One region of the Stenotrophomonas sp. STEN013 genome, then DNA from elsewhere that is predicted to be linked to it. Evidence: predicted binding sites of a transcription regulator. Region 1 holds the regulator's gene; the other holds the start of a gene.
What was found. Region 1 encodes FliA, which starts transcription of late flagellar genes. Its sites were predicted from a motif close to TAAAGTTTNNCNNNCNNNGGCCGATAA; they were not measured.
Positions count from the first base shown of each region.

Region 2: the regulator FliA is predicted to act here: its motif matches at 11,215-11,241, upstream of ACVOMH_RS04915 (methyl-accepting chemotaxis protein).

Region 1 covers NZ_JBRREO010000003.1:53,607-68,844, forward strand. The annotation lists gene ACVOMH_RS08065 (methyl-accepting chemotaxis protein) at 1-824, opposite strand, end outside; gene ACVOMH_RS08070 (OprO/OprP family phosphate-selective porin) at 1,061-2,233, opposite strand; gene ACVOMH_RS08075 (chemotaxis protein CheA) at 2,325-4,292, opposite strand; gene ACVOMH_RS08080 (response regulator) at 4,326-4,691, opposite strand; gene ACVOMH_RS08085 (STAS domain-containing protein) at 4,688-4,996, opposite strand; partial or broken gene ACVOMH_RS08090 (chemotaxis protein CheW) at 5,099-5,902, opposite strand; gene ACVOMH_RS08095 (ParA family protein) at 5,902-6,684, opposite strand; gene motD (flagellar motor protein MotD) at 6,684-7,643, opposite strand; gene ACVOMH_RS08105 (flagellar motor protein) at 7,647-8,387, opposite strand; gene ACVOMH_RS08110 (chemotaxis protein CheA) at 8,432-10,276, opposite strand; gene ACVOMH_RS08115 (protein phosphatase CheZ) at 10,281-10,901, opposite strand; gene cheY (chemotaxis response regulator CheY) at 10,901-11,293, opposite strand; gene ACVOMH_RS08125 (RNA polymerase sigma factor FliA) at 11,307-12,053, opposite strand; gene ACVOMH_RS08130 (MinD/ParA family ATP-binding protein) at 12,050-12,934, opposite strand; gene flhF (flagellar biosynthesis GTPase FlhF) at 12,921-14,591, opposite strand; gene flhA (flagellar biosynthesis protein FlhA) at 14,742-15,238, opposite strand, start outside.
Region 2 covers NZ_JBRREO010000002.1:156,803-172,040, reverse strand. The annotation lists gene ACVOMH_RS04970 (hypothetical protein) at 1-375, opposite strand, end outside; gene ACVOMH_RS04965 (glycosyltransferase family 2 protein) at 372-1,319, opposite strand; gene ACVOMH_RS04960 (glycosyltransferase family 39 protein) at 1,389-3,239, opposite strand; gene ACVOMH_RS04955 (AAA family ATPase) at 3,276-4,223, shown strand; gene ACVOMH_RS04950 (DUF58 domain-containing protein) at 4,237-5,181, shown strand; gene ACVOMH_RS04945 (transglutaminase TgpA family protein) at 5,178-7,127, shown strand; gene ACVOMH_RS04940 (Slp family lipoprotein) at 7,124-7,651, shown strand; gene ACVOMH_RS04935 (histidine triad nucleotide-binding protein) at 7,806-8,156, opposite strand; gene recR (recombination mediator RecR) at 8,208-8,807, opposite strand; gene ACVOMH_RS04925 (YbaB/EbfC family nucleoid-associated protein) at 8,901-9,221, opposite strand; gene dnaX (DNA polymerase III subunit gamma/tau) at 9,228-11,123, opposite strand; gene ACVOMH_RS04915 (methyl-accepting chemotaxis protein) at 11,341-14,004, shown strand; tRNA gene ACVOMH_RS04910 (tRNA-Ser) at 14,104-14,196, shown strand; gene ACVOMH_RS04905 (hypothetical protein) at 14,234-14,383, opposite strand; RNA gene ffs (signal recognition particle sRNA small type) at 14,881-14,977, shown strand; gene ACVOMH_RS04895 (MBL fold metallo-hydrolase) at 15,014-15,238, opposite strand, start outside.

The DNA of each region.
Region 1 (15,238 bases):
TGCTGGCGTGACATTTCAACCTGTGCATCGATCACCGCCCGCAGCTGGGCCTGCATGCGCTGCATCGCGCTGAGCAGCTTGCCCACTTCGTCCTGCCGCGAACTGTCGATGCTTCCTTCGAGTTTGCCGGCGGCCACATCGTTGGCGACGCGGACGGCATCACCCAGGGGCCGTACGATGGCACGCACAATCAGCATGCCCAATCCGGCTGACAACAGTGCCAGTGCAATGATCGACAGCACGATGGCCATGCTGCTACGGCTGTGGCTGCGGTTGGCGTTGGCGATCTGGCTGTCGAGGGTGGCGACGCTGTACTCGTTCAAGGCCTTCAAGGCATCGAACAGCACCCGGCGTTTGGGGCGGGACTGCTCGTCGGAGACCGCCTGCGCGCTGACCGGATCACCGCTGGCCAGGGCCTGTTCGATCAGGCGGTGCGCGGCGAAATAGTCTTCCAGCGCGGAAGCGACCTTGGCGTACAGGGCTTTTTCCTGGCTGTCGCTGTGGAGCGCTTCATAGCGGGTCTTGAGTTTGGCGACAGCATCTTCGATCTCGGCCATGCGGCGGTCGTAGTCGGCGACCGCCTCGGGCTCGTTCAGACGGGTGAGCTGGGCGATCTCGAAGGTGCGGTACTCGCCCAGCTGGGAGCGGATTTCGCCGATGTATTGCACCGACGGCATGTCGCGGTTGCTGACGGCTTGCAGCTGGTTGTTGGCGGCATCCAGTCGCAACAGGGCAAAACCGCCCAGCACAATGGTGGTCAGTGTTGTCAGCGTGAATGCGATCGCAAGTTTCCGTGCGATCGTGAGGTTGCGAAAGAACTCCATTACAGACTCTCCGAATCGACTACAGGTAGGGCATGCCCGCCAGAAGCGCCAGATCGGGCACAACGGGGGAGAGAAAAGGTGTTCGAAAGCGCGTTCTTTGCCCGGTGGCAGCCGGGCTGATACGGGTAGCGGCGCGCGCGGAATTTCCTGAAGTGCGGCCGCGAAAGGGCGTTGCGAAGGCGCCGTCTGCCGCCCAGGACCGCGCGGTGGCGCGGCGGTCAGGGTTTTTGCGGTGGTCAGAAATGCAGCTGTGCGCGCAGGCTCAGCAGATGCGGGTCGACGTGGGACCCAGCCCGCCGGGCGTCGGCACGGACGTAGTTGCCCTGGAACTTCAGGTTCGGCCCCAGGTACCAGTTGGCACCCAGCGTCCAGCTTCTGGCGCGACCGCCGGCGATGCCGGCGTCGTCCAGATCAAGGTGATCGCGGCGCAGCAGCAGTTCGACTGCGCCATGGCGATGGCCCGGTTTGGGGTTGCCGACATTGCCGGCGGAGTACGGACGGGATTCGCCGGTCACCAGCCAGCTGGCGCTGGCATAGCTGCCATACCCGCGGTAGTCCGGAAGGCCGCTGCCGCGCCGGGCCGTCTGTTGCTGGTATTCGCCCTGCAGCGACCACGGCCCGTTGATCCACAGCGCTTCAATCCCCCGACGCTGCAATTGCTGGATGTCCCGCAGGGTGCCCGAGTCGACCAGCCGGTCGGTGGTCAGCGCTGAACCGGCACGCGCCCGCCAACGGGCGGTGGGTGCGCGGTACTGGTCGCGTCCGTCGACTTCGCCTTCCGGGGATTCCTTCGAGGCGGACACGCCCAGGTGGAGAACGTTTCCCGATGCCTTCCAGGGTGTCCATGCCAACCGCGCCGCAGCGGTGTCGCCCCGGTTGTTGCCCTGCAGATCGGAGCCGAAGTAGTACCCGGCGTTGAGGATGTACAGAGGCTGCTCGTATGCCCAGTCCACACCGGTGCGGCGGCTTTCATAGAACGCCTGGGTCGGCAGCGAGGCTTCGATGTAGCTGCCGGCACGTGATGCGGTCGCCCCCTCGAATCCCACTGCCATCTTGCTCTGGCCCAGACGCAGTTTGCCCAGGTCCCGACCGAACAGTGCCTTGGTCTCCAGGCGCAGCGCCACATCCAGCCAGGTCTTTGACTGGAAGTCGTAGCCGACAGTGACGTCATAGCGGCCGGCGCGCTTGTAGCCGATGCCGAACTCCTTTCGGCGCCAACCGGTTTCGTCATGCAGCACGGCACCGGCATGTCCGCTTCCCGAGAAATCGGCGGCGTCGTAGGCGACGTTGCCGGTCAGCGTCAGCTCGTCGCCGCTGGCGGTTTTCAGCCGGGGGGGCCATGTCTGGGTCTGGGCCGCGGCGGGCAGGGTCACGCACAACAGCAGGCAGGGCAGGGCGATACGTTTCATGCGGATCCACGGCAGGGAAAATGCACAAGAAGAAGCGCCATGACCGGAAGATCATGGCGCTGCGGATGGAACGGGGATGATCAGCCGTGGCTCAGGCGGCTTGCTGCATGCGCAGCGAGCGGACCAGTCCGCCGATATCGACAATCAACGCCACGCGTCCATCGCCGAGGATGGTGGCGCCGGAGACGCCGGCGATGCGGCGATAGTTGTTCTCGATGTTCTTGACCACCACCTGTTGCTGGCCGACCAGTTCATCCACTTCCAGTGCGATCTTCTGGCCATCGCCCTCGACCACGACCACCAGCGGATCGGCATTGGTCCGGCCGCTGTAGCCATAGTGCTCACTCAGCGACAGGATCGGCAGGTACTCGCCCCGCACGCGCAGCACACGGCCTTCGCCGGCCATGGTGCGGATGTCATCGGCCTGGGGCTGCAGCGCTTCGAGCACGTAGGCCAGCGGCAGGATCAGGGTTTCACCGGCTACCGACACGGTCATGCCGTCGAGGATGGCCAGGGTCAGCGGCAGCCGGATCAGCACACGGGTGCCGGCGCCGGTATTGCTTTCCAGCTGCACTTCGCCGCCCAGCGCCTGGATATTGCGGCGGACCACGTCCATGCCCACGCCGCGTCCGGATAGCTCGGTCACCGCATCGGCGGTGGAGAAGCCGGGCTGGAAGATCAGATCCCAGACCTGCGAATCGGTCGGGTTGTCGGGCACGTTGAGGCCGCGCTCGTAGGCTTTTTCCAGAATCTTGGCGCGGTTCAGGCCGCGGCCGTCGTCGCTGACTTCGATCACGATATGGCCGCCCTGATGCGAGGCCGCCAGGGTGATCGTGCCGGTCTCGTCCTTGCCGGCGGCGCGACGTACGTCGGGCATTTCCAGGCCATGGTCGATCGAGTTGCGCACCAGATGGACCAGTGGATCGGCGATCTTCTCGATCAGTCCCTTGTCCAGTTCGGTGCCTTCGCCGATCGTGCGCAGGCGGACCTGCTTGCCCAGTCGCGAGGACAGGTCACGGACCAGCCGCGGGAAGCGGCGGAACACGGCGTCCACCGGCAGCATACGCACGCTGATGACGGCTTCCTGCAGGTCGCGGGTGTTGCGTTCGAGCAGGTCCAGCCCGGCGAACAGCTGTTCGGCGTGGACCGGATCCAGGCCGCCGGACACCTGCTTGAGCATGGCCTGGGTGATGACCAGCTCGCCGACCAGGTTGATCAGCGCATCGACCTTGTCCACGCTGACACGGATCGAGCTTTCGGCTTCGTGGCTGTTGCCGCTGGGGGTGGCAGCGGCGGCCGGTGAGCGCGCCGGTTCGGCGACGGCGCCGTTCTCGATAGCCGGCATCGCCAGACTCGGCGGTGCGGACGGACGGATATCCAGCTCGCAGTCGTCCACCACCCAGGCGAAGGTGTCTTCGATCTTGCTGCGTGGCACCTTGCCGATCAGGCCCAGATCCCAGGCCAGGTAGGCTTCCAGCGGATCGAGCTGGTTGAAGCCGGGCAGGCGCTCCACGCGCGCGGCCACCTGCAACGAGCCCAGGGTCTCCAGTTCGCGGATGATGCGCAGCGGGTCGTTGCCGCTCATGAACAGTGACGGCGCCGGGGTGAAGCCGATCTGCCAGCCGTCCGGGGTTTCGTCTTCGGTTTTGGCGGCGGCCACCGGGGCGGCCTGGCCGGAAAGCACGGCCTGCAGACGGGCGGTCACGGCCTGCACGGCCTGCGGATCGGCCGGCTGGCCATGCTCCACTTCCCGCAGCAGCGCGCGCAGCACATCCACCGAGGTCAACATCGCATCGATGGCGGCCGGTTCCAGTGCCCGCTTGCCGGCACGCAGCTCGTCCAGCAGCGTTTCCAGCACATGGGTCAGATTGGCCATGGCGTCGAAGCCGAACGTCCCGGCGCCCCCTTTGATCGAGTGGGCGGCGCGGAACACCGAGTTGATGATCTCCGGATCCAGTTGCCCGCCTTCCAGCGCCAGCAGGCCAGCTTCCATTGCGTCCAGTCCTTCGCGGCTTTCTTCGAAGAAAGTGGCGTGGAAACGTTGCAGGTCCATGCTCATCAGCGGGTTCCGTGGTGGGGGCGGGGAGGGCGATCAGCCCAGGACTTTCTGGACGGTGGCGACGAGCTGTTCGGGGTTGAACGGCTTCACCAGCCAGCCGGTGGCACCGGCGGCCTTGCCTTCGGACTTCTTGTCGGCCGCCGATTCGGTGGTAAGCATCAGCATCGGGGTGAACTTGTAGTCGGCCAGCTGGCGCAACTCGCGGATCAGCGAGATGCCGTCCATGTTGGGCATGTTCACGTCGGTCACCACCGCGTTGAAGCGCTGGCCTTTGGCGCGGCCCAGGGCCACGGCGCCGTCTTCGGCCTCCTCGACGGAATAGCCGGCCGAAGTAAGGGCGAAAGAGACCATCTGGCGCATCGACGCCGAATCGTCCACCACCAAGATACGTGCGCTCATGCGGCGTTCTCCACAGATTTCAGTTGATCAGAGGTTGCTTCCAGCCCGAAGGTCTGGAGGACGCCGAGCAGTCGCGCGGCGTCGAGGAAGGTGTTGGTGCCGTTGTCGAAGACGGTGCTATGGCCTGCCTGGCGGCGGGCGATCACAAAGGCGCACAGCACCTGCACGGCGGCGGTGTGGATGCGGCCGACCTGGCTGGCATCCACGCGCAGCTCGCCGGTCTGTTCCAGATAGGGGGCAAGCTGTTGTTTCAAATCGCTGCTGGTCTCGATGCCGAGATCCTGCGCCAGTGCCACTGTGCTCATCATTGCTCCGGACGAACGTTACTAGGGCAATTAGCGGCCGCTTCTGGCGCATCTTTAGCGCTGTCGCCGCGCCGGATGGCCGGCAGGGCAGCGGCGCCGGGGTCAGTGCAGCAGCTGCGCGGCATCCAGCAGGATCATCGGTTGCCGGCCAAGGCGGGCCACGCCACGGAACAGCGCGTTGGAAATCTGGCAGATGCGCGCGGTATCGGGTGGCTCGATCTGGGAGTCGGTCAGGTTGGCCACGTCCTCCACCGCCGACACACGCAGTCCCAGGGTGTCGCCGTTCTCTTCCAGCACCACGATGCGGGTCTGGCTGTCCTCGATGATCGGTGCAAAGCCCAGGTGCAGGCCCAGATCAATCACCGGAACCACCTGGCCGCGCAGGTTCATGATGCCCAGCATCGAGGGCGCGGTGCCGCGCAGACCGAGCAGCGGCACCGGCAGGACCACTTCCTGGACCTTGAGCAGTTCCAGCGCATAGGTCTGGCCGCCGCAGCGCAACCGCAGCCAGCGCGAGGTGCGCTCGCTGGCTCGGCGCTGGCGTGGCTGGTAGGCCTCGCGGGCCTGCGCCTGCAAGGTGGCCCAGGCATTGCCAGTCGCCGGGGCGGGCGGCATCGCCGCCGCCATGCGCGGCGGGGGGGCTGTCGCAGGCGCCGGAGCGGCGACGGCTGCCGCGACGGCGACCGGCGCCGCATCGACGATGGGAGCCGGCTCGGATTCGGACACCGTTGTCGGCCCTGCCGCTGCGGGTTCTGGCAGTGGTTCAGACAGCGGTTCGGGTTCCGGTTCGGGCTCGGGTACAGCCGGCAGCGCCATGGCGATGGCCTCGACCGCTGCCGCAGGCGCGGCCGGTACTACGGTTTGCAGCAGTTCGCCCAGGTAGTCATCCAGCACGTCGGTGTTGCTCATGCCGCCTGCTCCAGCTGGCTGGCATCGGCGCCGCGCAGCCATTCCAGCGCCCGCCGGTAGGCCAGCAGCGCACGACCGGGATAGGCGTCGCCGATCGCCGGTACCGTCAGCGCGTTCGGGTTGGAGATGCTGGTGTCTACCGGGATCGCCTCGTCCCAGACACGCGCGCCGTGCCGGTCCTGCATCTGCTTGAGGGTTTCGTTGCCGGTGCGGGTGCGGCGGTCGAACAAGGTCGGCAGGATCGAGATCGGCAGCGGACGCTGGCGCGAGCGCTCGACCATCTCGCCCGTGCGGACCATGCCGTCGAGCCCGTGCAGCGCCAGCGGCTCGGCCTGGGTGGGAATGATCAGACGATCGGCGGCGGCCAGCGCGTTGATCATCAGCAGGCCCAGCGTGGGCGCGCAGTCCAGCAGGATGTAGTCGTGCTGCCCGCCATGGCGGGTGAACGCCTGTTGCAGGGCGAGCCCCAGCCCGGGCTGGTTGGCGCTGCGGCGCTCCAGCGTGGCCAGAGCCGCCTGGGCGCACAGGTAATCCAGGCCGGGAATGCGGCTGGCATGGCTGAGCGTGCCGATGTCGGCCGGCGGCGTGGCGAACAGCTCCAGCACGCCGGTCGGTGCCGGTTCGAGCGGGACGCCGAACGCGCGGGTCAGCGAGGAGTGCGGATCCAGGTCGATCAGCAGGACCTTGTGGCCCAGCGCGGCCAGGCCGCGGCCCAGCGCCAGCGTGGTTGTGGTTTTTCCAACGCCACCTTTCTGGTTGGCAACGGCCCAGATACGCATCAATGCACTCCTTCAATAGCATCCGTCAGGACCGGGCTGGCGGCCCGGGCTGGCGGGGGGGCGCCGTCGCCGGCGCTGGCCGGCGCAGGGGCGTCGGCAGCCGCGGTGGTGATGCCGTCGGACAGCGCGTCCACGCTGGCGGCGGAATCGGCCAGGATGATCACCATCACCCGGCGGTTGCGGTTGCGGCCTTCGGCCAGCGTGTTGCTGTCGCGCGGGCGGAATTCGCCGTAGCCCACCATCGCCAGCCGGTCCGGCTGCACCCCATGGTCGGCGAACAGGTGCACCACGCTGGCCGCGCGCGCGGCCGACAGTTCCCAGTTGGACGGGAACTGCGCGGTGGCGATCGGCAGGTTGTCGGTATGGCCCTCCACGCGCACGCCATTGGGCGCGGCCTGCAGCACTTCGGCCAGTTTGGCCAGGGTTTGCCGGGCGTCGCGGTCCAGTGCCGCCGAGCCGGTGCCGAACAGGATGTCGCTGTTGATCTCGACCTCGATCCACAGCTCGGTGCGGCGCACGGTGATCACACCTTGTTTGACCAGCGGAGCCAGGGCTTCGCTGAGCTGGTCGGCGATCTGGTTGAGCTGGCGCTCGGCCCGTTGCAGCTGCGCGTGGTCGCGCATCGATACGGGCATGCGCATCTGCGAGGCCATCGCCGGCAAGCGGGTAGGGTCATTCATCGCGCCGCCGGTCATGCTTGGGGCGCGGATCACCGAGGGGCTGTCAAAACCGCCCCCCTGCAGCTGCTGGTTGCCCACCTGCACCTGGCTGACGGTACGCGGCGCGCCGCCGAAGGCGGTGGTCAACGCATCGGCCATCACCCGGTATTTGCCCTCGTTGACCGAGGAAATGGCATACATCACCACGAAAAAGGCGAGCAGCAGCGTCATCAGGTCGGCATACGGGATCGCCCATGCCTCGTGGTTGCCGTGTTCTTCGTGTGGTTTGCGACGGGCCATGGCTCAGTTCACGAAGCCGGCCAGGCTGGTTTCGATATTGCGCGGGTTCTCGCCCTGGGCAATGGCGATCAGCCCTTCGATGATCATCTCGTGCTCGCGGCTGTTGTGGGCGATCACGCCCTTGAGCTTGGCGGCCACGGGCAGGAACAGCAGGTTGGCCGAGGCGATGCCGTAGATGGTGGCGGTGAACGCCGCGGCGATGCCGTGACCAAGCTTGCTCGGATCGGCCAGGTTCTTCATGACCGCGATCAGGCCCAGCACCGCGCCGATGATGCCCAGGGTCGGGGCGTAGATGCCCATGCCCTCGAACACCTTGGTCGCGGCCAGGTCACGGTGTTCCTGGCTGCCCAGTTCGATCTCCATGATGTGGCGGATGGTTTCCGGCTCCACGCCATCGACCACCAGTTGCAGGCCTTTGCGTACGAACGGGTCGTCCTGCAGCTCCACCTGGGGTTCCAGCCCGAGCAGACCCTGGCGGCGGGCGATGTTGCTCCAGTCCACGATCTGCTGGATCAATGCCTGACGGTCACTTTCCGGTGGCCGCACCACCCAGCGCACGATCTTGAAGGCGTGCTTGAAGACGGCCGGCGAGGTGTGCAGCAGGATCGCCGCCGCCGTGCCGACGATGACGATCACAAACGCCGCCGGCGACCACAGCGACGACAGCCCGGCACCTTTCAGGATGCTGCCGCCGACCAGCGAGGCCAGCGCGAGAAAAAGTCCGATGATGCTGAGTCTGTCCATTTGAAAGATATCGGCCTTGAGTGGGGCTACTTGAACGGGAAGCGTCAGTCCTGCGGGTTGCGCAGGCCATCGACGTCGAGGATCAGCGCCATGCGGCCATCACCGATCAGGGTCGCGCCGGCGTAGCCCGGCAGACCGCGCAGCGCCTTGGGCAGGGGTTTGATCACCACTTCTTCGCGGCCACGCACCTGATCCACCACCAGGCCGAAGCGCGCTTCGCCGACCTGCAGCACGACAATGGTCAGCAGCTGCGAGGCCGCCGGGGTCACGTCCAGCCAGCGGCGCAGGTCCACCAGCGCTAGCGTGTGCGACTTGCGGTCCAGTACCGCGCGGCCGTCGAACCAGCCCAGCGCGGTGGCCGGGGCGTGCAGCACTTCCATCACGCGCGCCAGCGGCAGCGCGTAGACATCCTGCCCGGCCTGCACCAGCAGCGTCGGCAGGATTGCCAGGGTCAACGGCACACGGATCAGGAAGCGGCTGCCGCGACCGAGTTCGGACTGGATCTGGATCTGGCCGCTGAGTTCGCGGATGCGCGACTGCACCACGTCCATGCCCACGCCGCGGCCGGAGATATCGGTGACCTGCTGTTTGGTCGAAAAGCCGGGCAGGAACACCAGGTGCAGGCATTCCTCGCTGCTCAGGCGGGCGGCGGCTTCCGGATCGATCAGGCCCTTCTCGCGGGCCTTGGCGCGCAGGCGCTCGGGATCGATGCCGGCCCCGTCATCCTGGATCTCGATGGAGACGTAGTCGCCTTCCTGCTGCGCGGTCAGGCGGACCTGGCCCACGCGCGGTTTGCCCTGCGCTTCACGCAAGTCGGGCGCTTCCACGCCGTGGTCGATGGCGTTGCGCACCAGGTGCACCAGCGGATCGGCCAAGGCTTCGACCAGATTGCGGTCCAGCTCGGTGTCGGCGCCGATCAGCTCCAGGTCCACTTCCTTGTTCAACGAGCGGGCCACGTCACGGGCGACCTTGGGGAAGCGCGAGAACACCTTGCCGACCGGCTGCATGCGCGTGCGCATGACTGCCGATTGCAGGCGCGCGGTGGCGATATCCAGGGTGGACACGGCCCGATCCAGTTCTTCGTCCTTCAATCGCGTACGCAGGGTCTTGAGACGGTTGCGGGCCAGTACCAGCTCACCGATCAGGTTGACGATGGCATCCAGCCGCTTGGTGTCCACGCGTACCGTCTGCTCGGCTTCGGTCGCCTTGCCTGTGGCTTTGGGCGGCGGTGCCGGCCGGGAGGCCGGGGCAGGAGGCGTTGCCGTTGCGGCGGGCGCTGGCGGCGCAGCGGCAGCAGGTTGCGCGCCCGGGGCGGCGCCTCCATGCAGCTGGTCGAGCAACGCTTCAAACTCATCTTCGCTGATCAGGTCATCGCCCGCTTTGGCTGCGGGGGCCGCGCCGGGCGCGGTGGGGCCGTGCAGGGCGTCCAGCAGCGCTTCGAACTCGTCCTCGCTGATCAGGTCGCTGTCGGCGGCGGCCGGCGCGGTCTTCACCGGCGCAGCGACGGGCGCCGCGCCGATGTCGAACTGGGCGATCAGGCTGGCCGGGGCGTGGGCCGGGTCGGTGCCGGCGGAGACCGCATCGAGCATCGACTGCAGCCAGTCCAGCGATTGCTGGGCGGCATCGAAATGATGGGCCAGCAATTGGGCCTTGCCGGACCGGGCCATGCCCAGGGTTTCTTCTGCCGCATGGCACAGCTCGACCATCGGCGTGATCGACAGGAAGCCGGCGCCGCCCTTGAGCGTGTGGAAACCGCGGAACACCACATTGAGCTGGTCGGCATCCTGCGGGGCCTGTTCCAGCGCCACCAGTTGCTCGCCGAGGCGATCGAGGATTTCCTGCGCTTCAAGGATGAAGTCGGCGGCGATGTCGTCGGCAAAAGCACTCATGTGTTTACAGCCCCAGATCCGAGAGCAGGTCGTCAGCGTCATGCTGGGAGACGGCGTGGCGGTCCAGGCCGCTGACCGCCGGGCCAGCCAGCCCGGCATTGCGCGTGTCTTCCTCCGGCGGCGGCAGCCCCAGCGCACCGAAACCTTCGTGTACGCGGCGGACGATGCCGACCACGCGACGGATGATCTGCCCGGTCAGATCCTGGTAGCTCTGGGTCAGTGCCACCTCGGTGAGGTTGTGGCGGATGCGGTCCAGGATCACGTCCTGGCCGGGATTCAGGCCTTCGGCGCGCAGCTGTTCGGTCAGCGTGCGGCATTCCTCGGCCAGGTCCAGCGTGCGATGGGTCGCTTTTTCGGTCATCTCGACCACGTGGTCCAGCCGCGCGCAGGCATCGTCCAGCTCGCCGGCATCGGTGGAAATGCTGGGCAGTTCGCCCAGCGCCTGGCCCAGTTCGCGGGCCAGCCGGCCCAGGCCGGCCATCATCGGCTGGGTGCGCAGCGCGGCCAGCGCGTCGATTTCCCGACGCCAGCCGGCTTCGTCACCGCTCTCCAGTGCGGCCAGTGCATCCTGCAGGCGCTGGATCAGGGCGCTCTTGTCGCCCAGGGTTTCGCTGTGACCGGCCATCAGGCGCTCGCCGCCAGACGCTCGAAGATCTTGCCGAGCTTTTCTTCCAGGGTCTGCGCGGTGAACGGCTTGATGATGTAGCCGTTCACGCCGGCCTGGGCCGCTTCGATGATCTGTTCGCGCTTGGCCTCGGCGGTGACCATCAGCACCGGCAGGGTCTTGAGCCTGGCGTCGGCACGGATCGCCTTGAGCAGCTCGATGCCGGTCATCACCGGCATGTTCCAGTCGGTGACAACGAAATCGAACGGCTGGCTCTGCAGCAGTGACAGCGCCGCATGCCCGTCCTCGGCTTCCGCGGTATTGGTGAAGCCCAGGTCGCCGAGCAGGTTCTTGACGATGCGGCGCATGGTCGAGAAGTCATCGACGATCAGGATGCGCATGTTCTTGTTCAAAGGGCTTTCCTCTTCATGGTTCCTCGAGACCGGCGTCTGCCGCCTCGAATATCTTCAATCGGCCGCGCAGGCGCAGCGTGGCCTGGCCGTGGATCTGGCAGACACGCGATTCGCTGACACCCAGTACCGCGCCGATTTCCTTCAGGTTCAATTCCTGCTCGTAGTAGAGCGAGAGCACCAGCTGTTCGCGCTCGGGCAATTGGGCGATGGCCTTGCCCAGTTCGGCGCCGAACTGGCTGCGTTCGAGCATCTGCTGCGGGGTCGGGCCGCCGCTGGCCGGCGTGTCCAGCTCGCCCTGGTCCTCGATCCGCGATTCCAGGCTCAGCACCTGGCCACGCGAGGCGTCTTCGATCAGCCGCATGTACTCGGGCAGCGGGATGTCCATGGCCTCGGCCACCTCGGTGGCGCTGGCGGCACGGCCGCTGGCCTGCTCCAGCCGGCGGATGGTGCCGGCCGCTTCACGGGCACGCCGGTGCACCGAGCGTGGCACCCAGTCGCCGCGCCGGATCTCGTCGATCATCGAGCCGCGGATGCGGATCGAGGCATAGGTCTCGAACGATGCTCCTTGGTCGGCATCGTAGCTGCGCGATGCTTCCAGCAGACCCATCATCCCGGCCTGGATCAGATCGTCGATCTCCACGCTGGCCGGCAGGCGCGCGGCCATGTGATGGGCGATGCGGCGTACCAGGTCCGCGTGCTGGGCGATGCAGTCATTGCTGCTGGCGCGTTGCACTTCACGGTACTGGGCGGCGGGATTCATGCAGGCACCCCGCGCTGGATGATGCGTTCCAGGAAGAACTCGACGCCGCCGCGGGCTTCGGTCGGGGCTTCCCAGCGCGAGGTTCGCAGCGCGATTTCCTGGAGGGCCAGCGCGGCCGGCGAAGACGGATACGCCTTCACCACCGGCTGCTGGCGCTGCACCGAGAGGCGCAGCCAGTCGTCCTGCGGCACGCAGCCCAGGTAATTCAGCGATACATCCGCCAGGAACTTGTCGCACACGCGCACCAGCTTCTCGTACAGCACGCGGCCTTCGTTGGGGTCGCGCACCATGTTGGCCACGACCTGCATGCGGTCCACACCGCGTTCGCGCGAGAGCACCTTGATCAGCGCATAGGCGTCGGTGATCGAGGCCGGTTCGTCGCAGACCACCACCACCGTGTCCTGCGCGGCCTGGCAGAAGGTCAGCACGCTGTCGGTGATGCCGGCAGCCGTGTCGATGATCATCACGTCCAGCTCGCGCTCAAGCTCGGAGAACACGTTGACCAGACCGACATGCTCGGCCGGCTGCAGCTCGGCCATGTGCCGGCGACCGGATGCGGCCGGCACCACCAGCACGCCGTTGGGGCCTTCGATGATCACCTCGTCCAGCGTGCAGCGCCCGGCGACCAGGTCGGCCAGGGTGTGCTTGGGCTGCAGGCCCAGGATCACGTCGATGTTGGCCAGGCCCAGGTCGGCGTCCAGCAGCAGGGTGCGTTTGCCCATGCCGGCCAGGGCGACGGCCATATTGGCCGAGACGTTGGTTTTACCCACGCCGCCCTTGCCGCCGGTGATCGCAATCGTGCGTACCGGACCGGCCGGCTCGCGACGCGTGGCCGAAAGCGGGAAGGTGTTGGTCAGTTGGGCGTACTCACGCGACGGCATTGTTGGACTCCAGGTTGCAGGGCATATCGGCCGCGCGGCGCAAATCTTCAAGGCGAAGTACAAGATTCGCCGCCGAGGCGCGATGCAGGTCCTCCGGCACGTCCTGGCCGTCGGTCACCCAGGTGATCGGCAGGTTGTGGTCCACCGCCACCGACAGCGCCGAACCGAACCGGCCGGTCTCATCGAGCTTGGTCAGCACCAGCCCCTGCGGATTGGCGGCGCCGAAGCGGCGTACCACCTCGTCCATGTCCTGGAAACTGGTATTGGCAGGCAGTACCAGCAAGGTGCGGATCTGGCCGGCGGCGCGCAGCCACTGCAGCTGGGCGGCCAGGGCGCGGTCGCGCTGGCCCAGGCCGGCGGTGTCGATCAGCACCAGCTTGTAGTCGGCCAGGCGCTCCAGCAGCTGGTTGAGATTGGTGCCGCTGTTGGCCTCGTGCACGGCCACGCCGAGCTGGCGGCCGAAGCCGTAGAGCTGCTCGCGGGCGCCGATGCGCTGGGTGTCGGTGGTGACCAGGGCCACGTCGCGGGCGGCGTGGGCTTCGGCAAAACGCGAGGCCAGCTTGGCGATGGTGGTGGTCTTGCCGGCGCCGGTGGGGCCGACCAGGGCGATGACGCCGCCGCTTTCGATCGGGTCGATCGGCGCGATCGGCAGCTTCTTCGAGACCAGCCCCAGCATCAGGCCACGGGCGCGGGCCGGATCGGTCTCCAGCGGAATCTGCATGACCACGTCCCGGGCCAGACCGGCGTCGAAGCCGTATTCGTCCATCAGGTCCAGCGCGCTGGCCCGCACGGCGCTGCCGCGCAGGCGCTCATCGGTGAAGCGGTTCATCTCGCGCTCGATCAGCTGGCGCATGCCGGCCACTTCCTGGCGCAACTCGCGCATCTGCGCATCGTCGTGCGGGACCGGGCTGGCCACGGCGACCAGTGCCGGGGCGGCCGCCGCCGTGGAGATGGCAGGTGCCGCGGCCGGTTCCGGCAAGGCCGGCAGCTGTGGCGGGGTCGCCGGCGTGCTGGCAGCTTCCGCAGCGGGCGCCACTTCAAAGGTGGGCTCCGCCGCGGGTTCCAGCGTTGGATCGATCAGGAAATTGGCGCGGTTGAGCGAGGGCACCGGCGCGGCCTGCAGCGGCTGCGAGGCGGCAACGGCAACCGGCTGCCTGGCGCTGCCCGGCGCGAGGAAGGCCGGCACCACCGGTTCGTCATCACACGGCGGCAGCGTGGCGAACGTCTGCGGCGGCAGCGATGTCGCTGCGGGAGCTGGTTCCGGGCGCGGCTGCAGCATCGCGGCGAAACGGCCGCGGGCGGGCACGTCGGTGCTGCTCTCGATGGAGCGGCCGGTGGCGCCCACGGCCGAGCGGGCCAGCGCGGCCACCGCCGAGGTGGTGGGAATGACGGCTTCCGGCTCCGGCGCCTTGCGGCGGGTCACGGCGGCCATGATCGCTTCGGCGGCACTGCGCGGCTTGGGCGGCGCCGGCGGGGCCGGGCGGGCCGCTTCCAGTGCGCGCTGCACCACGGCTTCGTCGTAGCTGGCGGCCGCCACGATCTCGACACCTTCCTCGATCCGCCGGTTGGACAGGATCACGGCATCCGGGCCGTGCTCCTTGCGCACCAGGTTCATGGCCGTACGCATATCGGCGGCGACGAAACGTTTGATTTTCATGCTGTGGTACCGGGAATTGGAGTGCGGTTGCAAGGAAGGCGAGGGGGCGTTGGCAATGTCATGCATGGCGGGAGGTGCTCCTTCGTCCTTCATTGCTGCGGATAGGGTTCAGATGTCTGTTTTCCGTCGCGGGTGCCGGTTTCCAGTGCCTCAACTGATCGTGCCGACCAGTTTCAGGCGCTTGTCTTCCGGCACTTCGCTGTAGGCCAGCACCGACAGCGAGGGCACGCTGTGGCGGACCATCCGGGCGAGTGCGGCGCGGACCGGGCCTGGTACCAGCACCACCGCCGGCTCGTTGCGCGCCTCCTGCTTGCCCACACATTCGGCAAGACTCTGATGGAGGCGTTCGGCGAGACCCGGTTCCAGTGCGGCACCATTGCCTTGCGTGGATTCCTGCAAGACCCGTTCCAATTGCGGGTTGAGGGTGAACACCGGCAGCTCGGCCGACATTCCGGCGATCTCCTGCACGATGAAACGGCCCAGCGCGTTGCGCACGGCGGCGGTAAGGATGGCCGGGTCCTGGGTCTGCGGGGCGTTCTCCACCAGGGCCTCGGCGATCTTGCGCAGCTGCCGTACCGGGATGCGCTCGGTGAGCAGGTTCTGCAGCACACGGGCGACCACGGAAATCGGCAGCGCCTTGGGGGTGA
Region 2 (15,238 bases), on a different contig from region 1:
GATACCTGCAGCCGGCAGGAACAACAGGCCATGCAGCACGCCCATCAAGAATCCCGACAGCGCACCTGGCGCGCCGGTCAGCAACAGGTACTGGGCAATATCAAGCAGCGGACTGAAGTAGCTCTGCATCTGCGCCGGCGCCAGATCCAGCGCGAGCCGGCCATGCAAAGCGGCATATCCGTTGTAGAGGTGGTAGTTGCGCAGATCCCAATTGGCATCCTGCCCCAGCCACAGCGACACGCAGCCCCCCAGCAACGACACAAACAGCGTCGCGGCCACAATGTTTGCACGGGAGTTGAACGCGAACCGCCGCTCAACGGCGGCCAGAAAGCGGTGTCTGGAACCTGCGGCATGCACCGCCCGCTGCGCGCTCACCGGCGATCACCGGAACCAACCGCGGTTCCTCTCGACACCGACAGATACGCCAGATGCTTTGCCTCGACACGCCCACGCGTCACGGTATCGAGGATCAGGCCGCACGCAAGCAGCAAGAACCCCAGCAACGCCAAGGCCACACACAGTATTGCGGTGGGAAAACGCGGCACCATCCCGGTTTCGAGATAGGTCTGGAACAGTGGAATCGCCAGTCCGAGTGACAGCAGTTCAGCCAGCGCAAAACCAATCGAGAAGAACAGCAGCGGCCGCTCGGCCTTGAACAGCTTGGCGATCGTACAGAGGATGCGCCAGCCGTCGCGCCAGGTATTGAGCTTGCTGTGCGAGCCTTCCGGACGCACGCCATATACGGTATCCACCTCGGCCACCGGCATGCGCAGCTGAAGCGCATGCACAGCCAGTTCGGTTTCAATCTCGAACCCATGTGCATGGGCGGCAAAGGAATGCACATAGCGCTTGGAGAAAACGCGGTAACCGGACAGCATGTCATCGAAGCTGCGGCCAAACAGGAAGCCGGCGCAACGCGTCAACAGCATGTTCCCCAGCCGATGTCCGGGCCGATACGCAGCCGCCTGCTGATCACGCCGTGCACCGACCAGCATATCCAGACGCTCCTCGATCAACTTGCGGATCAGACCGGGCGCCGCAGCGGCCTCGTAGGTGTCGTCGCCATCGACCAGCACATACACATCCGCATCGATATCGGCAAAGCCGCGCCGGACCGCGTTACCCTTGCCCTGCAATGACACCCGCACAATCTCGGCCCCCGCCTGAAGTGCGATCTCGGCAGTACGGTCGCTGGAGTTGTTGTCCAGCACCACGATCCTTGCCGCAGGCAGGCTCAGGCGGAAGTCGGCCACCACCTTGGCAATCGCCGCCTGCTCGTTGTAGCAGGGAATCAATACCGCAACGTCGAAATTTTCCATTGTCCCACCAGCTGTTGAAACTACCCTGTCAAGCGCTCTCGCAATCCATATCCGGGACCGCACCGCGTTCTATTTTTCCACGATGAAAGGCTGCTCCATCCATTGTTCGGCACTGCCGTCCCGGCCATACAGACGAAGCCCCAGCCAGTGTCGCCCCGGCTTCAACCCGGCGATATCCACCTGCGCATCAAACCCCACGTCGGGATGGCGGGGATCGCTGGTGCCCGGCCACGCAGGCCGCACATCGAAGGTGCGGCCGTACTTCGCATCACCTGCACTGCGCCCATCCACCAGCAGCTCCACCCGCGCCAGCCCTACACCGTCCTTGAAGGCCCAGCCCTGCACATCCAGTTGCCCGGCGACCTTGGCACCTGCCACAGGGGTGTCCAGCCAGGCCATCGCCGGCGTCACACACGGTCCCTGCACCTTGGCCGCAGGCAGGCGGAACAGCAGAAATCGCTGGAAGCCGTGATCGGTGGACACCACGCGCGGTGGCGGCAGTGGCCCGACCAGCGCGCAGATGCGGTGATAGCGTGCCAGCAGATCGCGATAACGCTGGTCGCCCGGGGCGATCACCAGCAGCTGGGGAGCGGTGCGGCTGCCATCGCTGATCAGACCCCACAGGGCCAGCTGCGCGGTGCGACCATGCCGGTCATTGAGTTCATGCGGCAGCACCTTGATGGCCGCATCGTCCAGGCGGAATCCCAGCTCGGACCCGACCTTGAAACTGCCGGCCACTATCTCGGTCTCGGCCGGCATCTGCGCCAGCTCGTCGCGCACCGCATCGGCCAGCGGCTGCCATCCGGCGAAATTGCGCGGGTAGTACTTGCTGCCGGCCATCTGCTCGCGCAACGACGGCGCCGATGCCATCACGTAGTAGCCCAGTGCCATCACCAGTCCCAACGCAGCCACCGCCCAGACGCTGCGCCGCCAGAAGCGGGGCCAGCGGTTGAGCATCAGGGGCACACAGGCCAGCAACGCCAGGTATCCGGGCAACGGCCAATGGAAACTGACACGTTCCACATCGGTGAAGAATCCGAGCAGGAAGATCAGCAGGGTCGAGGTGGTGCCCACCAGCGCGAAATAGCGCCACTGCAGATGACGAAAGCCGCCCCGGCCGCGGCGCAGACCCTCGATGGCCACCCAGGCCAGGGCGGCAAACAACACGGGCGTGACCATCAACGGCTGGATCAGCAGGAACCACAAGCCGTCACCATGGAAGCTCCATGGATGACGTTCCAGTATCTGGAATTTCAGTCCGGCATCCTGGTTGTCCAGGTTCCACGCCAGCAGCGGCAGCCACGCCACGATCCCCACGGCTATCGCCACCCAGACACGGGCATCGCGCAGCATCCGCCGACCCTCCGGCAACAGCAGCAGGGCAATGAAGCCGACCACGATCACACCGATGAAGCGGTAGTGGCTCAGCGCGCCGACCAGCAACCCCAGCGCCAGCAGCAGCACCGCTCCCGCATCGACATTGCGCAGCAGCCGCGCGCCGGCATCCAGACAGAGCACCGCCGCGATGGCCATGGGCACATCGGGCACCGCCAGGATGCCCAGGGTCGCCGACAGCGGCATCAGCAGCGTGAATGCACCCGCCTGCCAGCCGGCACGCGCACCGAACCAGCGCGTGGTGATGTTGACCACCATCCACGGCAATAGCGCCCCCAGCAACAGGAACGGCAGGCGCACGCCGAGACGATGGTTGCCGACCAGCTCCACGCCCAGGCGCGTCAGCCAGGCGGTCAATCCCGGCAGATCGGAATAGGCCGGTGCCAGATGTTGACCTTCCTGCCAGTAGAACGCCTCATCCACGAACAGGGGAAGATAGGCCGCGATGAGAACTTTGACGCCGCTGATCAACGCCCACAGCACAAGAAACGTCGTGCAGGCACGTTGTTCGCTCGCAGTTGCCACGTAAACTCCCCTTGAAACCAGATATACGAGACGACCATGCCAGTCGCACCGCCCGGAATGCTAACCCAAGTCACACTGCAGTCCCTGCGCCAGGCGCAGGAGCAGGTCAACGCGCTGCTGCTGGGCAAGGCCCTTGAAGTGCGTTTGGCCTTTGTCGCCCTGCTGTCCGGAGGGCACCTGTTGATCGAGGATCTGCCGGGCCTGGGCAAGACCACACTGGCGCATGCCATGGCCTCCAGCGTCGGCCTGCAGTTCCAGCGTGTGCAGTTCACCTCGGACCTGCTGCCGGCCGATGTACTGGGCATCTCGATCTATGAGGCCCACAGCCGCAGCTTCCAGTTCCATCCCGGGCCGGTGTTCTGCAATGTGCTGCTGGCCGACGAAATCAACCGGGCACCGCCGCGCACCCAGAGTGCGCTGCTGGAGGCCATGGCCGAACAGCAGGTCACGCTCGATGGCGTGACCCATGCCCTGCCCGATCCGTTTTTCGTGATCGCCACCCAGAACCCGGCCGACATGTCCGGCACCTTCCCGCTGCCCGATTCGCAGCTGGACCGCTTTTTGCTGCGGCTGACCCTGGGCTATCCCAATACCGAATCCGAACGTGCCCTGCTGGCAGGCAGCAGCCGCCGGGAACTCATCGCACAGACAATGCCGTGCCTGTCCGAAGACGATATCCGCCAGCTCCGTGCGGCCGTTGAACACATCCATGCCAGCGATGCGCTGATCGACTACGTACAGCGCTTGCTGACGCGCAGCCGCCAGCAACCGGGGATACGGGTGGGACTGTCACCGCGCGCGGGCATCGCCCTGCTGTGTGCGGCCAAGGCCCATGCGCTGCTGCTGGGACGGCAGCACGTGCTGCCGGAAGATGTGCAGGCGCTGTTCCTGGGTGTGGCCGGCCATCGGCTGGTTCCCGAAGCCGAGTCGACCACCGGGCCGGCGCTGGCCCGCGCGATCCTGCACGGTGTGCAGGTTGATTGAAGTACGCCAGCTCATGCGCGGCGACTGGCAGGTGTTGCAGCTGCTGGCCCGTCCACGCCATCCCGAGACCCTTCCGGTCACCCTCGACCGGAAGCGGATCTACGTGCTGCCCACGGGTTTTGGCCTGTTTCTGGCCGTTCTGCTGACGGTGATGCTGCTGGGCGCGCTCAACTACAACAACAACCCCGCACTGCTGCTTGCGCTGCTGCTGGCAACCACCGCACTGGCCAGCGCGCTGCAGGCCCACCTGCAGCTGTCCGGGCTGCAACTGGAAGCGCTCTCAGCCGAGCCGGTCGCCGCCGGCCAACCACTGCGGTTGCGGCTGGTGATCGCCCGCCAGGATCGGCGCCCGCGCCGCGGCCTGCGGATCGAACACCCGCAGGCCCACGCCCGCGCGGACCTTGAGGGTGATGAGCGCAGCGAAGTGGACCTGTGGCTGACGACCTCCCGCCGGGGCTGGCTGGATCTGCAGCGCATCCGGTTCTCCACCACCCAGCCGCTGGGGTTGCTGCGGGCCTGGAGCTGGGTGTGGCCCGAAAGCCCCGTGCTGGTCTACCCCGCGCCGGAAACGCCCGCACATCCGCTGCCCGACAGCAGCGACGGCGCCACCCGCACCCGTATCCATCCGCTCGGCGAGGAACTGCAACAGCTGCGCCCGTACCGGCAGGGCGACGCCATGCGCACCATCGCCTGGAAACACTCCGCACGCCGCGATGGCCTGCTGGTACGCGAGTACGAGCGCCCCGCCGGTGCGGAACTGGTGCTGGACTGGGCCACCCTGGGCGCGTTGCCGTATGAGTGGCGCATCGCCCGTTTGGCACGCTGGGTGGACGACGCCGAGCGTGAAGGCCGCCGCTATCGCCTGCTGCTGCCCGACGCCGCACCGATCGGCCCGGGCAGCGGTGATGCACATCGCCACCAGTGCCTGAGGGCGTTGGCCCTGATGCCGCCGGCATGAAGACCAGCCCACCACTGGACGCCCCCACCCGGGGCTGGGCACTGCTGACCACCGCCCTGGCCCTGCTGCCCCTGCTGCTGCAGCTGCCGGCAGTGCTGGCCGTCGGCTATGCGATCGCCGCCATCGCCGTGGCGGCACTGGCGTGGCGCCACACGGTTCCCATGTCGCTGCGGCTGCTGCTTATCGCCGTCATGCTGGTGGCCATCTACTGGCAGATGGGTCCGCGCCCGGGCCGCGACAGCGGCTGCGCCCTGCTGGCGGCGATGCTGGCGATCAAATCCAGTGAACTGCGCACGCTGCGCGATGCCCGCAGCCTGCTGGGCTTCGCCCTGTTCGCGCCATTTTCGGCATTTCTGCTGGACCAGGGCCCGGGCACCCTGCTGCTGGCACTGGCTGCCGTGATCAGCACCCTGCTTAGCCTGCAGCGTATCGCGGATGGTGAAGCCGGGCGCGCCTCTGCGGCGATCAACCAGCAACTGCGCGTGGTAGGCCGCTTGATGGTCGTCGCCCTACCGCTGGCGCTGGCCGCGTTCTGGCTGGTACCGCGCCTGCCCACACCACTATGGGGTATTCCCGAACGCGCGGCCGGACGCCCCGGTCTTTCGGACACGATGCAGCCGGGCGAGTGGATCGACCTGATGGCCGATGACAGTCCGGCCTTGCGGGCGCAGTTCTTCGGTCCGGTGCCGGCGGCGAGTCAGCGTTACTGGCGCGGCCCGGTGCTGACCCGTTTTGACGGGCGCGCCTGGACGCGGCTGGACAGCCAGCGCCACACCGCCGCCCCCCGCCTTGTGGCCGCCGATGTCCGCTGGGACTACCAGATCGAATACGAGCCTACCGAACGCCGCCAGTTGGTTGCACTGGACCTGCCGACCACCGCGCCGGCGGACACCCAACTGGATGCCGATTACAGCCTGACCAGCCGACGCCCGCTGACCGCGCTCACGCGCTGGCGCCTGCAGTCCACCAGCTACCGCCAGTTCCAGCCGGACCTGCCGCCGCTGTTGCGCCAGCAGGCGCTGCAGCTGCCACCCGGCTTCAACCCGCGCACGCAGGCATTGGGACAGCAATGGCGCAGCGAGGCCGGCGGCGACGAGGCCGCCATCGTGCAGCGCGCCTTGCAATGGATCACCCGCGAGTTCGCCTACACCCTGGAAACGCCGCTGGCCGGCCGGCACAGCGCCGATGAATTCCTGTTCGAACAGAAGGCCGGCTTCTGCGAGCACTTCAGCTCGGCCTTCGTGGTGCTGATGCGCAGCGCCGGCATACCCGCGCGGGTGGTCACCGGCTATGCCGGCGGGGTGCGCAACCGTTTTGGCGACTACTGGGTCGTGCGCAAGATGGACGCGCATGCCTGGAGCGAAGTGTGGCTGTCCGGACGTGGCTGGGTCCGCGTGGACCCCACCGCCGCCGTCGCCCCGGAACGGATCTATGACACCCTCGAAGACCGTCTCGGCCAAGCCAATGCCGGCGGCTTCGACGTCGCCGGGCAATGGAACCAGCTGGCCCAGCTCGGCGACTGGATGCGCCGTGGCTGGAATGACATGGTGCTGTCCTTCGATGCCAGACGGCAGCAGCAGCTGCTGCGTCCACTGGGCATCGAGCGTCTGCAGCCGGCGCAGCTGATCGCGCTGTTCGCGGTGCTGGCGCTGCTGACGGTCGGTGCGATGATCCGGCTGCTGGCCCGCGGCGAACGCGAGCGCGATCCACTGCTGCGTGCCTGGCACCGCCTGGGCGCCCGCTATACCCGGCTCGGCCTTGCCCGTGGGCCCCACGAATCCGCTACCGCCTGGGCACGAAGGGTCGAGGAAAAACATCCCGGCAGCGACCTGCCATTACTCAGCCAACGTTTCAGCGATGCGCGTTACGCTGGCGCCCAGTCCGACCTCGCTTCACTATTGGCAGACCTGCGCAGGCATCGCCCGAAACCCGGAGCACGAACATGAAGACCCGCATTTTCCTCACCCTTGCCGCCAGCCTGGTACTGGCCGGCTGCGCGACCGCTCCCAAGCCGCTGCAAGGGCAGTTCAGCACCGTCTCGCCGCGTGATTCGGTGGCCCAGAAGCAGACCGGTACGCCGGTGCGCTGGGGCGGTCGCATCATCGAAACGCTGCCGGGACAAGGCGAGACCTGCTTCCAGATGATCGCCCGCCCGCTCAATGGCAGCGGCCGCCCGAGCAGCACCTCGGCCGACGCCAGCGACGGTCGTTTTATCGCCTGCCGTGCCGGCTTCTATGATCCGGCGGTGTTCGAGCCGGGCCGCGACGTGACCTTCATCGGCCGCATCGATGGCTACCAGACCACCAAGATCGGCGAGTACGACTATCCGCTGCCCAAGATCGCCGCCGACGTGGTCTATCTGTGGCCGGTGCAGCGCGAGGTGGAAGTGGTACCGGCCTACCCGTACGGCCCGTGGGGCCCGGGTTGGGGTCCTGGCTGGGGCTGGGGCTGGCGCGGCGGCTGGTGGTGATCCAGCCGCGTGTGACCGAAAAACGCCGCCCGATAGGCGGCGTTTTCATTTTCGTAGTGCGTGCACCCCAGCGATCGGCACGGCCGGGGGCACCTGCAACTGCGGGAGTTCCATACGTGCGCAGCGCGCGCCGGACCACTCCGCGCCCTGCTGCTCAGCCAGCGCCGAAACGCCCCAGTGGTGCGCCGGCCAGCAGATGCAGGTGGATATGGAACACGGTCTGCCCGGCATCCTCGCGGCAGTTCATCACGATGCGGTAGCCCTTCTCGGCAACCCCCTGCTGCCGTGCGTACGCGGCGGCGGCCAGGGCCAGTTTGCCGATCAGATGCGCCTGCGACGGCTGCAGGTCATCCAGGGTCGGGATGACCTCGTTTTTCGGGATGAAAAGCACATGCACCGGCGCCTGTGGCGCGATGTCCTGGAAACCCAGCACATCCTCATCTTCATAGACGATGGTGGCGGGAATCTCGCGGCGGATGATCTTGCCGAAAATCGTGTCGGTCATGCGACTTCTCTCTGCAGGAAACGGCCTACAGCTTAGCGCCTCACCCGGCGCTTATTCGCCGATTTCGCTGCGGCTGCCAAACGCATGCGACAGCGTGCCGCGGTCCACGTACTCCAACTCGCCGCCCAGCGGCAGGCCCTGCGCCAGCCGGCTCGGCCGCACCTTGTGGCGGCGGGCCAGCTGCGCCAGGTAGTGCGCGGTGGCCTCGCCTTCGACCGTGGAATTGGTAGCGATGATCAGCTCGGTGACCTCCCCCTGTGCCAGCCGCGCTTCAAGCCGGTCCAGCCCCAGCTCACGCGGGCCGATGCCGTCCAGCGGCGACAGGCGCCCCTGCAGCACGTAGTACACGCCGCGGTAACTGGTGGCATGTTCGATCGCCAGCCTATCGGCAGGTGATTCGATCACGCACAGCATCTGCCGCTCGCGACTGGCGCTGGCGCACACCGGGCATACCTCGGACTCACTGAAATCGCGGCACTGCGTGCAATGGCCGATCTTCTCGATCGCCTCGGCCAGCACTTCCGACAGCCGCTGACCGCCCTCGCGGGCGCGTTCCAGCACGTGATAGGCCATGCGTTGCGCGGTCTTCTGGCCGACGCCGGGCAGCACCCGGAAGGCTTCGATCAGTTGTTCCAGCAGCGGCAGGCTCATCGCGACAAGCTCTCTTCAAAACGAACGCGCGAAGCCTTCGAGGCTTCGCGACGTGGGCGACACATGTGCCGGGCAGCGCCGGCACGCGTCTGGTCAGAACGGCAGTTTCATGCCCGGCGGCAGCTTCATGCCGGCCGTGGCCGAGCCCATGCGGCTCTGCGATTCGACATCGATCTTGTTGGACGCATCGTTGAAGGCGGCCGCGATCAGGTCTTCCACCATTTCCTGGTCGGACAGCAGCGACGGATCGATGCGTACCTTGCGGCACTCCTTGGCGCCGGTCAGGGTGACGCTGACCATGCCGCCGCCGGCACTGCCGGTGACTTCCAGCTTGGCGATCTCTTCCTGGGCCTTCTGCAGGTTTTCCTGCATTTTCTGGGCCTGCTGCATCATTTGGGCGATATTGCCGCGCATAGTTGCTTACTCTTCAATGGGACGGATGGAATCGGCCACGACCCGGGCGCCCTGCTGGAGCAGCTGACGCACCTGGGGGTCGGCCATGAACACGGCTTCAGCCGCATTCTGGCGCTCACCGCGCTGACGGTCAGCGCGTTCGTGCAACGTCTCGGCCTGAACGTTGCCGGTTTCAATCACGATTTTCGGTGTGGTGCCCAGCGCCTGCGCCAAGGCCTGGGCCAAGGCCGTCAACGCACGCTCGGTCTGCAGGTATTCAAACCCCGGCAGCAGGCCCAACCGCAACACGCCGTGCTGAAAACTCACGAAGGCGCAGTTGGCCGCCAGCTCACGCGACGGCCCCGAAAGACCACTGTCCGCCACCAGGTCCAGCCACTGCTCGGCATTTTCCAGCGCGCGCACAGGGACATCCGGGCCACGCTCAACGGCATCAGCGACCGGCGGCACCACAGCGGGCGCGGCTACCGGCGCCTGGCCTACCGGTTCGGGTTCGGCCTGCGCCATCTCCATGGCCATGGCTTCATCACGCGCACGGGCATCGGCGGCCTCTATCGCCCAAGGCGGCAGATCGTCGGTGGATACGGGTTTCCCGGCGGATACCTCCGGTGCCGACGGCCGCACGGGGTCAGGCACGGGCGCGGTCGTCGCCATCGCGACAGGGGGCGCCGGTGGGGGTGGCGCAACCGCCGGTGCCGGTTCGACAGGCCTGGCCACCGGCGGCGCTGGCGGCAATACGGGAGGCGCAGTGGCCACGGCCGAGGCTGCCGGTGCTGCCGCGCCCGGAGCCATCGGCATCACGCTCTCGGGAACGGCCGGCACCACGCCGGCCGGACGGAACGCCAGCATCCGCAGCACCGCCATCTCAAAGCCGGCACGCGGACTCGGCGCCAGATGCAGGTCGCGACGGCCACTCAGTGCCATCTGGTACCAGAGCTGCACCACTTCCGGGCGCAGCCGCTGTGCGAAGGCGCCCGAATCGATCCCTTCACCAGGCACCACGGTCCCGGGCACTAGCTGCTGCACCTGGATGCGGTGCAGCCCCTCGGCCAGCGCATCGAGCACGCCGTTCCAGTCCGGCGAGAACTCTGCCAGCGTGGCCACCACCTGCAACAGGCGCGCACCATCTCCTGCGGCCAGCGCATCGAGCATGGCCGCCACCTGGGTGCGATCGACTGTGCCGAGCATGGCGCGCACCACGTCATCGCGCAGCGCGCCACCGGCATAGGCGATGGCCTGGTCCAGCAGCGACAGCCCGTCACGCAGCGAGCCATCGGCGGCGTGGGCCAGCTGCACAAGGGCGCTGTCGTCGAATTCGATGCCCTCGGCGGTCATGATCCGCATCATCTGCCCGCGGATCTGCTCCTGGTCCAAGCGCTTGAGGTTGAACTGCAGGCAGCGGCTGAGCACGGTCACCGGCAGCTTCTGCGGATCGGTGGTGGCCAGCAGGAATTTCACATGCTCTGGCGGCTCCTCCAGCGTCTTGAGCAGCGCGTTGAATGCCGCCTTGGACAGCATGTGCACTTCGTCGATCAGGTAGACCTTGTACTTGCCGCGCGAGGGCATGTACTGCGCGTTCTCGATCACTTCGCGTACGTCATCCACGCCGGTGTTGGACGCGGCGTCGATCTCCAGCAGGTCGATGTAGCGGCCCGAATCGATGTCCAGGCAGGCCGGGCACTGGCCGCACGGATCGGCGCTGGTGCCCTGCTCGCAGTTCAGCGACTTGGCGAAGATGCGGGCGATCGTGGTCTTGCCGACACCGCGGGTGCCGGTGAACAGGAAGGCGTGGTGGACGCGACCACTGTCCAGCGCATTGCTGAGCGCGCGGACCACGTGTTCCTGGCCCACCAGCTCGGCAAAACGCTTCGGACGCCACTTGCGGGCAAGGACGAGATAGGACATCAGGCAACCGTCTTCATCTGAGGCCCCATTGTGCCATGCCGGGCCCCGCCGGCCGTATCCGGCGCCTGTCCCGGGCCAGTGCGCGCATGGCTCAGGTTCGCGTGCGCGCGGCCGCTACCTCCGGAGTAACCCCCGGACAGCGACCCACGAGGGAATTCCTGCTGGCCGGCCCCCGATTCCACAAGGGAGAGGCCCGATGCGGATACGCAAGACAGGATTGACATCGATTGTGGCGCGCACCGCGCTGGTACTGGGCCTGGTGGCTGCCACCTGCTTCGCCGGGGCGGCTTGGCTGATCCAGCAGAAAGCGGCCGCCGTTCAGGAAGCCAGCGCACTCAATGAACTGGAGCAGCTGGCCCGCGCGGAGGCCGCCAAGGTGCGGGGCTCGGTCAACGAGCCGCTGTCGCGGGTGCGCGGGTTGGCCGACGCCACATTGGCGCTCATGGACCGCGGCAACGGCTCGCGCGCCGAAGTTTCCGCCCTGGTGCGCCGCTATGCCGACACCGACCCTGCTGTGCTGGGCTACTGGCTGGAATTCGAACCCGATGGCTTCGATGGCGCCGATGCCCGCTTCGCACGCAGCTGGCCGGACGGCGAACCGACGGACGACACGCTGAAGACGTTCGTCGCCGGTCTCTCCGAAGATCAGCGCATCAGCACCGATTCGGGGCGGCTGTCGCTGTACTGGACACGCGAGCCCTCCGGGCAGACCTCCCTGCAGGACGCGGTCGGGCCGGAAAACGACCTCAAGGTCGATGGCCCGGACGCGGAAAAGTACTACGTGGCCGTGCGCGAACGCGGCGACGAGCTGATGTTCGAACCCTACGCCGATGAGGTCTCCGGCCAGCAGGTGCTGATGACCAGCCTGATGGTGCCGATCAAGGTCGACGGCCAGTTCCGCGGCGTGGCCGGCGCGGATATCGCGCTGTCCACCATCCAGGCCGAATTGGCCAAGATCCGCCCCTACCAGCGCGGCGTGGTACGCCTGCTCTCGCCCACCGGGCGGGTGCTGGCTGCGCCGGAGCAGCAGAATCTGGGCAAGCCGTTCGCCGCGGATATGGCGCCGCTGCTGGCGCAGCTGGCCAAGGGCCAGATCGTCCGCCAGCGCACCTTCGACCCGACCGTGGGCGGTGAGGTGCTGCGCATCTATGTCCCCGTCACCGCCGGCCGTTCGCCCGATGCCTTCGCACTGATGGTGTCCGCACCGGTCGACGCGGTCATGGCCGGCGTGGTGGAGATCCGCAACCGGGTGATCCTGGTCGGTGTGGCCAGCGTGCTGCTGCTGGTGGTGGTCGTGGTGGTGTTGCTGCGCACGCTGGTGGGCACGCCGCTGCGCGGCATCGTGCAGGGCGTGGACGCGGTGGCGGCCGGGCAACTGGACTATCCGATCAGCGCCGGGGGTGAGGATGAAGTCGGCCAAGTCTCCCGTGCCCTGCGCAAGATGCAGACCGATCTGAAGGCCCGATTGGACAGCGAACGCGCGATCGCCGCCGAGAACCTGCGCGTGCGCATCGCCTTGGACAATGCCGGCACAGCCATGCTGATCGCCGACGCCCACGGCCAGGTCGCCTACGCCAACCCGGCGATGCAGCGGCTGCTGCAGCAGCATCGCGGTGAACTGGCGCAGCACCTGCCGCACGCGAACCTGGACCATCTCCAAGGCCAGACGCTGGCGCAACTGCAACCGGCAGGCGGCAACGATCCAGCCAAGGTCCAATCCACGCAGCAGAGCGAGCTGCGGTTTGGCACCGCGGTGTTCGCCCAGACCGTGGCTCCGGTGATCTCGGCCGAGGGCCAGCGGCTGGGCGTGGTGGTGGAATGGCGCGACCGCAGCCAGGAAGTGGCGGTGGAAGCGGAAGTGGCCGGCGTCATCGATGCCGCCGCTGCGGGCGACCTGTCGCAGCGGATCGACACTCTCGACAAGAGCGGCTTCTTCCGGCGCCTGGCCGAAGGTGTGAACAGCATGTTCGATACCAACGCCGCGACCATCGGCGATGTGCAGCGCGTGCTCGGCGCCCTGGCGCAGGGCGACCTGACCCAGCGCATCACGGCCGACTACCGTGGCGTGTTCGGGCGGATGCGCGATGACACCAACACCACCGTCGAGCACCTGACCGGCATCCTGCAACGTGTGCATGGCGCGGTCGATGCCATCAGCAGCGCCGCCCGCGACATCAACGCCGGCAACAACGACCTGGCTGCGCGCACTGAACAGCAGGCCGCCAACCTGGAGGAAACCGCCGCCTCGATGGAAGAGCTGACGTCCACGGTGAAAAACAACGCCGGCACCTCGCAGCAGGCCCGCCAGCTGGCAACCGGCGCGGCCGACATCGCCGCACGCGGCGGCACGGTGGTCGCGCAGGTAGTCGAGCAGATGGACGGCATCACCCATGCCTCGCGGCAGATCGAGAGCATCATCGGCGTGATCGACGGCATCGCCTTCCAGACCAATATCCTGGCGCTGAACGCGGCGGTGGAAGCCGCCCGCGCCGGCGAACAGGGGCGCGGTTTTGCGGTGGTCGCCAGCGAAGTGCGCTCGCTGGCGCAGCGCTCGACCGAAGCGGCACGGCAGATCAAGCAATTGATCGGCGATTCGGCGCAGCGGGTGGACCAGGGCGCGGTGCTGGTCAACGACGCCGGCCGTACCATGCAGGAGGTGGTCACCGCGGTGCGCCAGGTCAACGAGCTGATGGCCGAGATCTCGGCCGCCTCGCAGGAACAGAGCGCCGGCATCGAGCAGGTCAACCAGACCATCATCCACATGGACAATGCCACCCAGCAGAACGCGGCGATGGTGGAGGAAGCCACCGCCGCGGCCCATGCCCTGCAGGAGCAGGCCGACGAGCTGGCACAGATGGTGGCCGTGTTCCGTCTACAGTGAGCCCCGGCATATGGCCCCGGTGCAGATTCGACTTGTGGCCGCCGCCGCGACCCTATAGAATTTGCGCCCCTGCAGCGCCTTTACGGTTGCGGCAGGTCCGGAGAGGTGTCCGAGTGGTTGAAGGAGCACGCCTGGAAAGTGTGTAAGCGTCTAAACCGCGCTTCGGGGGTTCGAATCCCCCTCTCTCCGCCAGTTTTGAAGAAAAAGGCCGCCCACCGGGCGGCCTTTTTCATATCCCTCTCCCAGTTGAGCCGCAGCGGCTTGATAGCTGTATCAGCTCAAGAGCACCGACAATCAGCAGCGCAGCGCCCATGCGCCCGGCATGGATCTGCTGGCCCAGCAAAACGATGCCGACCGCAAATGCACCGACCGCACCGATGCCGGTCCAGATCGTGCAAGCGGTACCCAGCCCGGCACATGGCCAAGGCCAGCCACCAGCAGCAGCTGGCGATCCTGCCGACCAGGGTGACAGTGCCGGGAACCCGCCGGGTGAATCCCTGCAACTGCCTCATCGTCAGCGCCCACACACTCTCCAGCCAAGCTGGCAATCAGCACATAGATCCAAGCGATCCGACCTGCGGGAAGGGGCCTGGCCGTTCGGGGGAGATTCCGAAGTTGGGAACAGGTCGTCTTCCCTGCGTGCGGCGTTCCAGCCAATCACGGGGCTGCCGCAGCAGCCCGCCTTGTGCGGGTTGCAGACGATTCAATGCATCTGCGGCTGGCTGTTGTGTCCCCGCATACGTTACAATCGCCGCGCGCTGCAGGGTTCGTGATCCGCAGCGCCCCTTCTGGAATACCCGCCGGCTGATATCCATCGCCCCGTTTTCCAGAAAGAGCTCAGGCCGCCGCAAGGCGGCCAACGTCTCTATGGTGGCCCCGTCGGCCCCTCGCGACGCTAGGTCGAAAATCCCGCCAGGGCCGGAAGGCAGCAACGGTATCGATCGACGCGGGCGCCGAGGTCAGCCGGCGGGGCCACCGCCTTTTTGGGCCACGTCGCCGCGTGGCCTGTTCAGACCGGCGCAGCAGTGGCGGCGGTCGGCCCAGCCAGGACCACACATTCGCCCGGCATCGCCACGCGATGTCCGCGTGCGCGCAGCGCATCGCCATCGGCCGCACTGGCGTAGTGGTAGAGGATCATCCGCGCCTGCGTCGCCGCGTCGTATTCGCGTTCGAGATCATCCACCCCGGTATGCGAGGGATTGCCATGCAGGCCGCAATCATGGGCGATCAGCTC